One region of the Lysinibacillus sp. UGB7 genome, then DNA from elsewhere that is predicted to be linked to it. Evidence: riboswitches for the same ligand, from Rfam matches in the RefSeq annotation. Region 1 holds a riboswitch; each other region holds the start of a gene.
What was found. A riboswitch is a leader RNA that binds a small molecule or an ion and turns the genes downstream of it on or off. The one in region 1 is predicted to bind cobalamin.
Positions count from the first base shown of each region.

Region 2: it holds a riboswitch for cobalamin, as region 1 does, so the genes downstream of both, ACOMCU_RS09010 (hypothetical protein) here and ACOMCU_RS09680 ((2Fe-2S) ferredoxin domain-containing protein) in region 1, are expected to answer to the same signal.
Region 3: it holds a riboswitch for cobalamin, as region 1 does, so the genes downstream of both, ACOMCU_RS10905 (helical backbone metal receptor) here and ACOMCU_RS09680 ((2Fe-2S) ferredoxin domain-containing protein) in region 1, are expected to answer to the same signal.
Region 4: it holds a riboswitch for cobalamin, as region 1 does, so the genes downstream of both, ACOMCU_RS12075 (hypothetical protein) here and ACOMCU_RS09680 ((2Fe-2S) ferredoxin domain-containing protein) in region 1, are expected to answer to the same signal.

Region 1 covers NZ_JBMGUV010000008.1:134,865-138,038, reverse strand. The annotation lists gene cobJ (precorrin-3B C(17)-methyltransferase) at 1-1,564, opposite strand, end outside; gene ACOMCU_RS09680 ((2Fe-2S) ferredoxin domain-containing protein) at 1,569-1,940, opposite strand; cobalamin riboswitch at 2,076-2,258, opposite strand; cobalamin riboswitch at 2,503-2,688, shown strand; gene ACOMCU_RS09675 (energy-coupling factor ABC transporter permease) at 2,830-3,174, shown strand, end outside.
Region 2 covers NZ_JBMGUV010000007.1:182,219-185,392, forward strand. The annotation lists gene ACOMCU_RS09000 (SCO family protein) at 1-382, shown strand, start outside; gene ACOMCU_RS09005 (DUF1572 family protein) at 649-1,185, shown strand; cobalamin riboswitch at 1,312-1,514, shown strand; gene ACOMCU_RS09010 (hypothetical protein) at 1,904-2,329, shown strand; gene nikA (nickel ABC transporter substrate-binding protein) at 2,346-3,174, shown strand, end outside.
Region 3 covers NZ_JBMGUV010000010.1:12,186-15,359, forward strand. The annotation lists gene ACOMCU_RS10900 (acyl-CoA dehydrogenase family protein) at 1-796, shown strand, start outside; cobalamin riboswitch at 884-1,068, shown strand; gene ACOMCU_RS10905 (helical backbone metal receptor) at 1,302-2,264, shown strand; gene ACOMCU_RS10910 (FecCD family ABC transporter permease) at 2,261-3,174, shown strand, end outside.
Region 4 covers NZ_JBMGUV010000011.1:101,230-104,403, forward strand. The annotation lists gene ACOMCU_RS12075 (hypothetical protein) at 763-1,545, opposite strand; cobalamin riboswitch at 1,820-2,002, opposite strand; gene ACOMCU_RS12080 (NUDIX hydrolase) at 2,442-2,909, shown strand; gene ACOMCU_RS12085 (hypothetical protein) at 3,010-3,174, opposite strand, start outside.

The DNA of each region.
Region 1 (3,174 bases):
TTGGGTGCGCGTTAGCTTTGTACTCTTCAATAATGTCTGTAATAAGTGGCATAAGTTGTTCAGGTTCTAAGCCTTCTACAACAGGTTGTGCAGCATGCGCTGTACGCCCAACTGGTTTAGCGCCGATAAAGACATCAAATTTACTTTTACGATAGACGATACCAATATCATCAAACACTGCACGGTAGCATGCCATACCACAGCCGTTAAAGCCGATGTTTAGCGTTTTGGGTAAAGACAAACCACCTAGCTTTTCTTGAATTTCCTCAGCATATGGAATAGAATCTGCTTTCTCTCCATAACAAAAATCACATGCTTTTAATGACAGTACATCACCAATAGGGGCTAACAAAAAACCCACTTCACGTAATTTTGTTGTTATCTTATCGGGTTCTGCCGTTGGAATTTTCAAATGGATTTGATGATCAGGTGTATATTCCATCGTTCCTTCTTCTCCGACAACTTGTGCTAACGCCGTCATTTGCTGCGGCGTGAAAAACTTATTGGCCACCCCTGGACTTACGGCTAATTCAAAAATGGTTTCAATTTTTTGTTGTACAAGCTTAGGTGTTGCATGCCCTGCACTTGTGCCCTTTACCATTGCAAGAGCTGTTGCAGCCATTTCAAGTGATGATTTTTTTAGCGTTGCCATAGGCGTTATCGCTATACTGGGCTTGCTACGTCCTGCATTCGGGTCAGCCTCAAAATCAGCACGCGCTGTTCCTGTTTGTTGATTCATCGCCCATGGTTCATTTTCTTCTTTCAGACGCTGATGTGGACGTAGTGGCTGTTTTTCTTCTCCAAGTGTATATTTACGTTGGTAGCCACGTGGTGTAATCATTTTATTGTCATAGAAAAATGTAGATGAATTTCCGATAATGACCGTTGTGAGCATCCCAATATCATGTTCAAGCATCTCAGCTAATGTTGTCATGGTAATTTCCTGGCGATCACGATAGGCACTTTTCACGAGTCCCACTGGGGTATCTGGAGATCGGTATTCTAGTAAAATGCGTTGTGCTTCTACGATTTGACGTGTACGTCGACCACTTTTCGGGTTGTAAAGTGCAATCACAAAATCGGCCATCGCTGCAGCTTCCACACGTTTGGCAATTAGATTCCATGGCGTTAAATGGTCACTTAAACTAATTGTGCAGGAGTCATGCATAATCGGCGCACCTAGTAAACTCGCACATGAATTAATAGCAGAAATACCAGGAACAATCTCTACTTCAACACCTGTTGCTTCTGTCCAACCAAGCTCAATCAATACCTCATAGACAAGCCCAGCCATCCCGTACACACCTGAGTCACCACTGGAAATGACAGACACGATATTACCTGCCTCTGCCTGCCGCACAGCTTCCTGCGCTCTGGAAACTTCTTCGGTCATTCCTGTACTAACAATCGACTTGGCCGTCACTAAATCTTGAATGAGCTCAACATACGTTTTATAGCCGATGATAAAATCACTCTGTTGTAACGCCTCCACAGCTCGCGTTGTAATATGTTTAAAATCACCGGGGCCAAAGCCCACAACAAAAATCTTACCTTTTTGCGCCATTTCGTTACCCCTCTTTCACCTTTTCAATACCTTTTATAGCTGTTGTTTGTGCTGTACGCTGTAACGTACCTTCACGAAGTGTGAACACATGTTCACTATGTAAAGTCTCGTGGTGTAAGTCTTGCACGAGCGCCCTCGCATGCTCTGTCGTTGGCACACGATACCAATTTCCTTGTGGATAAGCGATGACAACACAAGCATCCTTACACCTGCCGTTACAGCGTGTTCTTGTCGTATGTATTTCCTTATCGAGTGCTTGTACCTGTATTTCATCACGTATTGCTTGGGTAATTTCCTCGCCATCTTTTTTCATACAGCTACTGCCATTGCAAATAAAAAGATGCGTTTTCATTCCTTCTAAGTTCCAAGTTGTCATTGTGTTGCTCCCCTCATTTGCTTTTAGGAAAAAGAAAAGACCTTCACTCTAAACGAAGAGTAAAGGTCTTGTAGAAGCCAAATAAAAACGAATATATAGGTACTCGCTCTCGCTTCAACTTCTCCCTCCGAAAAGTTTGCATGCCATCAACTAAGCAGGTTTCCTGACTTAAGCTTCTTCTTACTTTCGCACCTTCCCAGTTATACTAGTGGCTTTTACGATTTCATCAGCTATTACAGTAGCGGGGGCTGTATCGGATTCACACCGATTTCCCTATTATCTCGAATACTATCGAGCACTTATAGATGTATTTATATGAAATTTTAATTGTATAAAACGTAATAGAAAACTGTTTCTATCATAGCTTATTATTTATAAATTTCAACAATTCTTTTTTAATTTGTGAAATTTTTAGTAAAATTTCAACAAATATTTCAGGCAAAAATGTGGTTTTGCCCTTTAATTTATCATAATTTTCTATATTGAAGCTCAATTAAAAAAATTTTAATAAAAAGAGATAGCTTATTTATGGAAAATTATGTTACACTTTGTCGTGAAATCTCACAACTTCATCTTTTTCGGTGCGAAGTGTCTACATTTCGCTTAAAAGGGAAGCCGGTTCAAGTCCGGCGCGGTCCCGCCACTGTACTAGGGAGTTTTATAGATAAATGTCACTGTCCAAAGGATGGGAAGGCCTATAAAATGTCGAACTAAAGCCAGGAGACCTGCCGAAAAACACGTGATCGTTTCAACCTACGAGGATAGGTGTGCGGCTTGGCAGATTAACATTCTATTTGCTTTTTCAGCTATGCACTTTTCCTATATCGGAGAAGTGCTTTTTTTTATTGCGCACGCTACATTCGACATTTTATTTTAAGGAGGAGCCATTTTGAAATTTTCTTGTTGGAAGCTTAGTTATTTCTTACTGGCATTTTTACTCGTGCCAAATCGAGCATTTGCCATGCACATCATGGAAGGATTTTTGCCAATTGAATGGGCGATTTTCTGGTGGGTCGTCTCGATCCCATTTATTATTTTAGGATTACGTTCGATCCGTAAAACAATCGATGAAAACCCTGAAACAAAAATGATTCTCGGTCTTTCAGGTGCTTTTGCATTCGTTTTATCAGCACTGAAAATTCCATCGGTTACAGGAAGTTGTTCGCACCCAACTGGTGTTGGCCTCGGAACTGTATTATTTGGTCCATTAGCGATGAGCGTCATTGGAACGATC
Region 2 (3,174 bases), on a different contig from region 1:
TAATATGACACAGGTACAAGAAAAGCTGAAAGAAAAAGGTGTAGAAGATTATAATATAGTTGCTTTTTCAATTGACCCAGAAGTGGATACGCCCGAAGTATTAGCAGATTATTTAGCACATTATAATGTGCCAGATGAGTCGAAATGGAATCTTCTTACAGGTTATGCACAGTCATATATTGAGCAATTTGCCCAAAAATCAACGAAAATATGGGTGAAGGATGATCCGAACAGCGACCAAGTTATCCATGGATCTCAATTTTTCTTAGTGGATAAAGATGGCGTTCTCGTGAAAATGTATAACGGTTATTCTGAGGATGAAGATGTACCAATCGATACAATCGCTGGGGATATCGAAACATATATTGAAGAAAACTTATAACAGAAAGCTAGTGCTATTGTAAAGTAGCACTAGCTTTTTTTGTACGCGCTAAAGGAAATTTAGTGTTTCGTGGATAATCTGATGACTTCCGCGTGGTATTCGTTGTCGAAAGTGACCTATAAAAATGAGTAACTGGAAAAGGTGTTCCGCTAAAAGGTTGAGTGGGAAATTTTCCTGAAATCGCATTCTGCTTCATTCGTCCTTCGTTTATAATTGTAGAGGTAAGAGCAACGTTACAGTTTAAGGCGAAGGGGAGATGTTGTTGTATGACTATGGGTGAAACATATTTAAAAGTTGTACTCGAAAGATTTACACGTGTCAAAGTGGATGGCGATAAAACACTCGCACAATTAAACAATGAGCAATTGCATTGGGCTTTTAATGAAGATTCGAATAGCATTGCCGTCATTGTCAAACATGTTAGTGGGAATATGATTTCCAGATGGACGGATTTTTTAACAACGGATGGTGAGAAAACTACAAGGAATCGTGATGATGAATTTAATGATAGTTTGGACTCAAAAGAAGTGATATTAGCGACGTGGGAAAAAGGCTGGCAAGTGTTTCTGGATGCACTACAGGGGGTAACAGAAGCTGATTTATTAAGGTCAGTGACGATTAGAGGACAGCAACATACGGTCATAGATGCCATTGAAAGACAAATGGCACATTACGCTTCACATGTTGGTCAAATTGTCTATATTGCTAAGCAAATTAAGGGCGACGAATGGAAAACGTTAAGTATTCCACGAGGACAATCTCAAGCTTTCACAGATGCGATGTTGAAAGAACATCAAAAATAGCAAGGAGCCGCCTCACGGGAGTGTTGGCGGCTTTTTTCAAAAATAATAATCAAAACTTCAAAACTTTATTATATTCAGAAAATAAAATTGACGACGGAAATTGAGCATGTTATGTTTATTACTAATTTAATATCTAACATTACAAGTTTGTGTGAAGAATATCCACATGATTAAAAGGAAAATGGGTGTAAATCCCATGCTGTCCCGCAGCTGTAAATGAGGAGTTTAGTTTCAAGTATTACTGAGTATGCTTTTATAATGTACTTGGGAAGGTGAAGCAAGATGACGATTCATAAGCCAGTATGCCTGCTTGTAATAAGATTCATTGGAGATCTACGAAAGATAGGGAGATGGATGGAGAGCCTTTTTATAGCGAGTTTTTCTGTCCTTATTCTACTGGAATAAGGTTTTTTTTATGCCTTTTTCTATCTGGAGATAATGTATTCTTGAAGGTGGTGTAAATGAAGGAAAACCAATTATATGATGTTTGGTGGAAGGAGCCAAATGGCGGCGAAGCAACAATGGAAGAAGAGCATGGGCTTTGACATTGGGAAAAAGTACTGGAGATGATACTTGAGAGCGACTTAACGAACAAGTCGATATTAGATTTTGGCTGTAATCAAGGGGGAGTTTTAAGATATTTGTATCGGGAACGACCTTTTGCTCAAGTGATTTAGCGATCGATTCCATAGCTGTTGCCAATGCTCGTAAAGCCGATTTGCCCCTTAGCTATTTTGCTACAACGAGTATTGCACAATTCTCACAAAAATTTAATATTGCCACCAGCATATCCGTTATTTATTTAATAAGCGATTTAGCAGCACATGCAAAAGAAATAAAAGCAGCCTTAAAGCCAGAGGGTGTCTATATTGCAACATTTTCAGACTATCGGAACAATCCGAGTATGAAAAATATTGAGAAAATCATTCGTCAATTTGGCACGACTAAAATGAATTTACATATGTTAGATGACATCGCATCCGCATTTTTTGCCGAAGGGTTTGATGTGGAAGTAAGGCGCATGTTACCAAGCGGGTATATCCCACTCGATAAAAATGAGCGATGGTTTTTAACAACAGAGGATCGGCTACATTTCGAATATGAAGAAGCTTTTATGTTTCGCATGGTAGCACCAAGAAAATAGATTGGGAGCAATGATTATGAGTATAAAAAAGAATATATACCCATTGATGTTAGCGCTGATTATGATCGTATTAGTAGGCTGTTCTAGTGCTAATGATAGTGATGGGAAAACACAAAATGCCACAAAAAATGATGACAAGATGTTGACCATCGGATGGCCTTTAGATATAGGGCCATTAAATCCACATACTTATTTACCGAACCAAATGACTGCGCAGGTAATGGTCTATGAATCATTAGTGGAATATAACGATGATGGGACAGTCTCTCCAAAATTAGCGGAAAGCTGGGATATTTCAGAAGATAAAACAGCGTATGTATTTCATCTAAGAAAAGATGTAAAATATTCAGATGGAACTGCATTTAATGCTGATAATGTGATTCGCAATTTTGATGCTGTTTTAGCAAATCGAGACATGCATTCTTGGATGGGGATGGTCAACCACATTAAAGAAGTTGTCAAAGAGGATGATTTTACAGTCCGTCTACAGTTAGATGAACCCTATTATCCAGTGTTAAATGAATTGGCCTTTGTTCGTCCGTTCCGTTTTTTAGGGGATAATGGATTTCCAAAAAAGGACGCTACATATGAAAGCATACAAGCACCTGTTGGAACAGGTCCATGGGTGTTAACAGATTATAAAAAGGATGAATATGCGCTTTTTAGTCGCAACGAAAATTATTGGGGTGAAAAGCCGTTGGTAGATCAAGTGAAGGTGAAAATTATTCCTGATTCTGAATCTATCTCACTTGCCTTTGAAAATGAAGAATTAGACTTAATCTATGGTCGCGGTATTATTAGTTTAGATAACTATTCTTTCTTGAAAGATAGCGGCAAATATAATA
Region 3 (3,174 bases), on a different contig from region 1:
GGAAGCGCTTAATTTGTCTAGAATTTGCAATGCTGTTGCCTCGATTGGTATTATGCGCCGAGGGTATTTAGAAGCGAAGCATTATGTAACAAATCGCCATGCATTCGGGCAGCCGTTAACACAATATCCTATGATTAAAGATACATTAGGGAAATTTGCAGCAAAGTTACATGTAGAGGTTGCAACTGTCTTTGATGTCATTCAATTGTACGATAAGGTAACAAGTGGTCAGGGCAATGAGCAGGACATTATTATGAATCGTTTGAACATCGCAATCATGAAAAAAGAAACAGCTGAGCAAGCCGTGCATTATGCAAGTGAAGCGATTGAACTACATGGTGGAAATGGCTATATTGAAGATTTTGTAACGCCTCGTTTACTGAGAGATGCGCAAGTACTCACAGTGTGGGAAGGGACAGCCAATATTTTAGCATTAGAGCTTATTCGCTTAGTGGATAAGTTTCAGGCACATGAATTGTTTGTTCAAGCCATGCAAGAGCGATTGGCGAAGTTAACTGCTAGTCCATTGCTTCAAATTGTAGCTGAGCAACTTGAAAAGTTAGTAGTGACATTACAAACCTTCAGCCACTTAGATACAGCAATGAAAACATTTGAGGCAAAAAAAGTGGCAGAGAAAATGGCACATTTATATGAAAGCGTCGTAGCAGTAGAATGGGCAGAAAAATTTGGTGGCAAATATGAAATGCTCGCAGACATCTATTTAGAGGACACATGGGCATTGCGTGAAATCGGTGCCCCTATGAAAACTGTGCAGTATTTTGCGGAAATCATCTAGCTATAGTGAGCCGTCTCAAAGTCATTGAGACGGCTTTATCTGTGTAAGGTTTATCGTTATATCATTCTATTTTCATGTATAATGAAAACAACTGAATATTATAAAGGTTCTTTACTAAGTAAAGTGAAAAGGGAAATCGGTGTAATTCCGACGCGGTCCCGCCACTGTAAGTGTGAGTTTTTTCAATCTACGCCACTGAACATCTTTCGGGAAGGCATGAAAAAACGAATAGCACACGAGCCAGGAGACCTGCCTTTATAGAGCAACACGATACAGCCTACGAGGATAGGGTGGTGGAATTTTGCGTATGTATTTATGTGCAAACACGCCCCTCATCTTTTGTGATGAGGGGTGTTTTCAGTTTTATAAGGTTGTTTCGATAAATTAAAGATTGTGGGCGATAAATTCTCAAAGTGGGGCGATAAAATGCAAAAGTTTATCGATAAATCAAAAAAACAGAGCGATAAAATATGCGCACAGACAGGTTAATTAGGGAGGATTTACAGTGAAAAAGTATTGGAAAATAGGATTGTCAGCATTTCTAGCAATGGGCTTACTTGCGGCATGTAATAGCAAGGACACGAAAAACGACAATCCTGCATCAGAGCAACAGGCAACCCCGCAAGTAGAAGAAGCAACATTCCCGCTTACGATGACAGATGTTACTGGTAATGATATTACACTAGAAGCACCACCAGAGAGAATTATATCGCTGATACCAAGTAATACGGAAATTTTATTTGGACTTGGTTTAAATGATGAAATTGTTGGTGTCAATGATTATGATGATTTTCCAGCAGAGGCGGCTGACAAAGAGAAAGTAGGCAGTACGGAGTTTAATATTGAACAAATTATTGCACTTTCACCAGATATCGTTTTTGCGCATGAGTCAGGGATTGCGTCTCTAAAAGGTGCAATAGAGCAACTAGAAGCAGCTGATGTCAAGGTATATGTTGTAGCAAACGCAGATAACTTTAATGAGACATATACCACAATTGAGCAATTAGGGCGTGCAACTGGGAAATCATCAGAAGCTGAAAAAATGATAGCAAATATGAAAACAAAAACTGAAGAAGTGCAAGCGAAATTGAAGGACGTGGAGTCAAAGAAAGTCTTTGTAGAGACATCTGATGAACCAGAAATTTATACACCTGGTAAGAATACATTTATGCAGGAAATGCTAGACATGATCCATGCAGAAAATATAGCGGCTGATACGAGTGACTGGTACAAAATTGATGCTGAACAAATCATTGCAAAAAATCCAGATGTCATTGTGGTGACATATAATTATGTACCAGATATTTTAACGAAAATTCCCCAACGTGCTGGATTTGATACAATTACTGCCGTGAAAAATAATGCGATTGTGCAAGTAGATGAAAATATGACAAGTCGTCAGGGTCCACGTTTAGCTGATGGTCTTGAAGAATTAGCTAAAGCCATCTACCCAGAGGCTTTCGAGTGAGTAGAATAATTTTTGCCTATGTCACAGCGATTACGCTTCTAATCATTAGCATTTGGTGTGGCGTATCGATAGGCTCGGTTCACATTCCACTAGAAGTATTGTGGAATAAGGCGGCAAATGAAACAGCTGCCAATATTTTGTGGAAAATTCGCATGCCACGTGTCATGTTGGCAGGACTTGTAGGGGCGTCCCTTGCGATTGCAGGGGCAGCATTTCAAGGTTTATTGAAAAATCCTCTAGCAGATCCATATACATTGGGTGTTTCGTCTGGAGCGTCTGTAGGGGCAGTTATGACGTTGTTTTTTGGTATTTCTATTCCAGTTGTTGGCCTATACACATTGCCAACTTTTAGTATGATTGGTGCGGTGTTAACAATGGTAGCTGTTATGAGCTTTGCTAGGTTAGTTGACCGGTCACTAAAAATGGAAACACTCATTTTAACGGGCGTTATTTTTAGTTCGTTTTTAGGTTCTCTTATTTCGTTAATGATTGCTTTAACTGGTGAGGAGTTACGACAAATTATCGGCTGGCTACTTGGTTCGGTATCCATGCGTGGATGGCCATATGTGCAAATGATTGCACCGTTTGTTGTGATTGGCTCGACGATGCTTTGGACGCAAAGAAGAGAGTTAAATGTTCTTTTGTATGGAGAAGAGCGCGCGAAGCATTTAGGGGTTAATGTGAAACGTAGTAAATATTTGATTTTAGCTGGCGGCTCTATGCTGACAGGAGCAGCGGTTGCGGTTTCTGGAACAATTGGGTTTGTTGGTTTAGTGGTACCGCATATGACACGGATGATTTGGGGTTCAGATCACCGTCATCTATTGCCATTATCTTTTTTAAATGGAGCTACATTGCTTATTATTTGTGATTTAGTGTCACGTACGATTATCGTGCCACGTGAGTTGCC
Region 4 (3,174 bases), on a different contig from region 1:
TGGCTAGTTTATTGCAGGAAAATTCTTTGGCTAATTGGCTTACTCTTATTAGTAATGTTATTGTCAAAGATTGAAAAAATCATTCAACAAAATGTAAGTGAAACTTTCAACTTTATGCCTGTCATCTGGTCAAATCCATTCATTGCTGTTCTACTAGGTTTCTATATTTCGCTTATCATTGTAAAAAAATGGGTCACTCAACATAAATCTATCATTATTATGGTGTGTCGCTATTCCTTGTTTGTTACTTACGTTCGCTTACCCAGTTTTCGCTACATTTGAATCGTTGCCAATAACTATAAAAAAACCAATCATTTTGGATTGGCTACTAAACATTTATTCTTCGGATGTGTTCGGTATAATCGCTGGCATGTCACTCATCCTTAGTATGTTCAGCGCACCTAAAAATGATTGATAACTGGACTTAATGCATCCTTCCCTAGTTTCATTTAAGAGAATGATAAAAAAAATTCTCCACAAAAGTGGAGGATTCAGACTAAAGGCAAACTTAAATCTCTTTGATTTTGCCTTCAGTCTTTTGAATAAATAGTAAAAAACCGTTGATTTCCGCGGGAATCGCATGAGCGAAAAGGCCCCGCAGGAGCGTAGCGAAGAGTAGACTGAAGCCATGCCCGCGAAAAGCGTCCGCCGTAGCGGATCTCAACAGGTTATAGGTCCCTCTAAAAGAAAAAAGCTGTCAACAAACCAATTTTTTGAGTTTGTTGACAGCCTAAATGCACCACCAAGGTGGAGGAGTTACTTTTATAAAGCTTGCGCGGTACTATTTGTCTCTTCAATGAGTAAATAAGCAGGTTCCACAATGACATAGCCATGATTGTTTGAAAAATCAACTAACACAGTGCCCGGCTTACTTTTTAATAATTGTAAGTTATCGATAACTTGGAGCAATAGTTCATGACCATTGCCACGAGGATGCCAATTTAAATGGTAATCATTTAGTGTTTTTACAGCTTGCATAAATTGCGCATATTCGTGCTCTACGTATTTTTTTAGATTCGATAATTTATTTGACTCTCTTTTTGTCGCAATTACTAATGCTAAATCTGCTACATACGTCTCATAAAAACGCATGACCATCGAGCACAATAAATCATTTACACGTGCAGCGCTTAAAATCGGCTTTGGGTCCAAATGAAGTCTTTCTAAATTTGGTTTTGCACGAACCGAATCGATACGTGTAATTAAATGATACGCTTCTCCGTTCACTTCATAAACAATCGGATTGGTCGGCATATACATCCTAAAGCCATTCTTTCTTGTTTTTAACTCATCAGCTACATTTGCTTTGGCCAATAGATGTCCATCATACCCTTCATTTTGAATCCAGATGATTGCTTTGTTATATAAAATGCGATTAAATAATCGTTCGTTGCGAATAAGTCCTGTTGCTAAAAACTGATCGACAAGTGATTCGATGACGATTCTTGTCTTCGTCTGCTTACCAACTTCAGTGCGTGGATGCTTACAAATTTTCATAGCTGATTGATGCTTTTCCTGTGCTGTACATACATGAATATTCGTCATACGTGCATTCCTCTTTTCGTACATATTTTCAAAACGACAGGTGTACGGCCACTAAAAAAAAAAAACGGATTTCTTCTTCAATAAGAGGAAATCCGTTATGTAATGGCTATAACACCTTATACATATCATTCATCACGTAACATCAAACATCGCCAACATAGGAAAGAAACGGTTCGGTACCGAATAACTTCTTTTACTATGGGCGTTTGACGTACAGTGACAAACAGAATATTCTGTTTTGTCAACATGCCACCTCCTATTCCTCGTAGGGTTTTGGTGTGTACTCGTAATAGGCAGGTCTCCTGACTTACGGTCAACGCATCTTTCCCCTTCCCGTCTTTAGACAGTGGTATTCAAAAAAGACGCTCACATTTACAGTTGCGGGACAGTGTCGGACTTCCACCGACTTCCCTTTTAGTAAATTGATTCAATTTACACCTATTACTACACGCTATTCAGTTGTGAAAGAACGTGAACTACGTCACATTCCTTATAGATTACTAGTATTAATTGTAAAGAAGTGTTTTTACATTGTCAATTATAACAAAATATTCCATATACTTTATGATGGAGAGTATAGAGTCACTTGTTAGTTCTCTAAAATTACCTTTTTTTATTTTGATAGACTACATGCTAATGTGGAAGTTTTTTTTATAAAGTTCTATATAAGATATAATATAGTTATCAACGCACCCTTGCATTCAACTTGAGACTCTTTAAGAAAAGTTGTAAATGGCAAACATCAGCCTACATAGTTAAAAATTTTTTGACCGTAAAGTAGGACAAGGACTTGAAGGAAAAAAAGACACCGTCCATCTTTATAAAAAATTCTCTTCTGGAAAATAAAGTTAAATACAGAGACATTTGGGCTAAAACAAGGAATGAGGTAATCATTGATGAATGACTACATTAAAACAATGAGACAAATGATTGGACATGAAACTCTATTGACGATTGGATGCGGAGCAATAATTGAAGATGATATTGGACGTATTCTTTTACAAAAAAGGACTGACAATAATATTTGGGGCATCCCAGGAGGCATCTTGGAAATCGGAGAAACCTTTGAAGAGACAGTCAAAAGGGAGGTCTTTGAGGAAACTAATCTTATTCTGAACAATGTAAGTTTGTTTGGATTGTATTCAGGTAAAAATGGTTTTGCAGAGTACTCAAATGGAGATAAAGTATTTAGTGTTCAGATAATATTTTATTCAAACGATTATCAAGGCACTTTACAAATCAATGATGAAAGTAGCGAATTGCACTTTGTATCGAGAAATGAAATACCATTAAATCTCAATCCTCACCAAGCCCCATTCATCATGGATTGGCACAATGGTATGCCTACACCAGTAATAAAATGAAAACGTTCTTGAACTAATCAGGTACGGGGCCTTTGGGAAAATAAAAAAACAGTTAAGCTGCAATAGCCTAACCGTTATAGTAGAACGTCTTGAACTACCATTAATCGTTAAGTAATCCAGCACGAATCGTCTCAATATGAACATCAGCGCCTAGTTCAAGATTTTCAAGTTGAGCGCGCGTCATATAGTACATGCTAATACTTCCGTTAATACCGAGTCGAACTTCGAATAAAGTATTATCTATCTGCGTTATCTCAATCGAGTT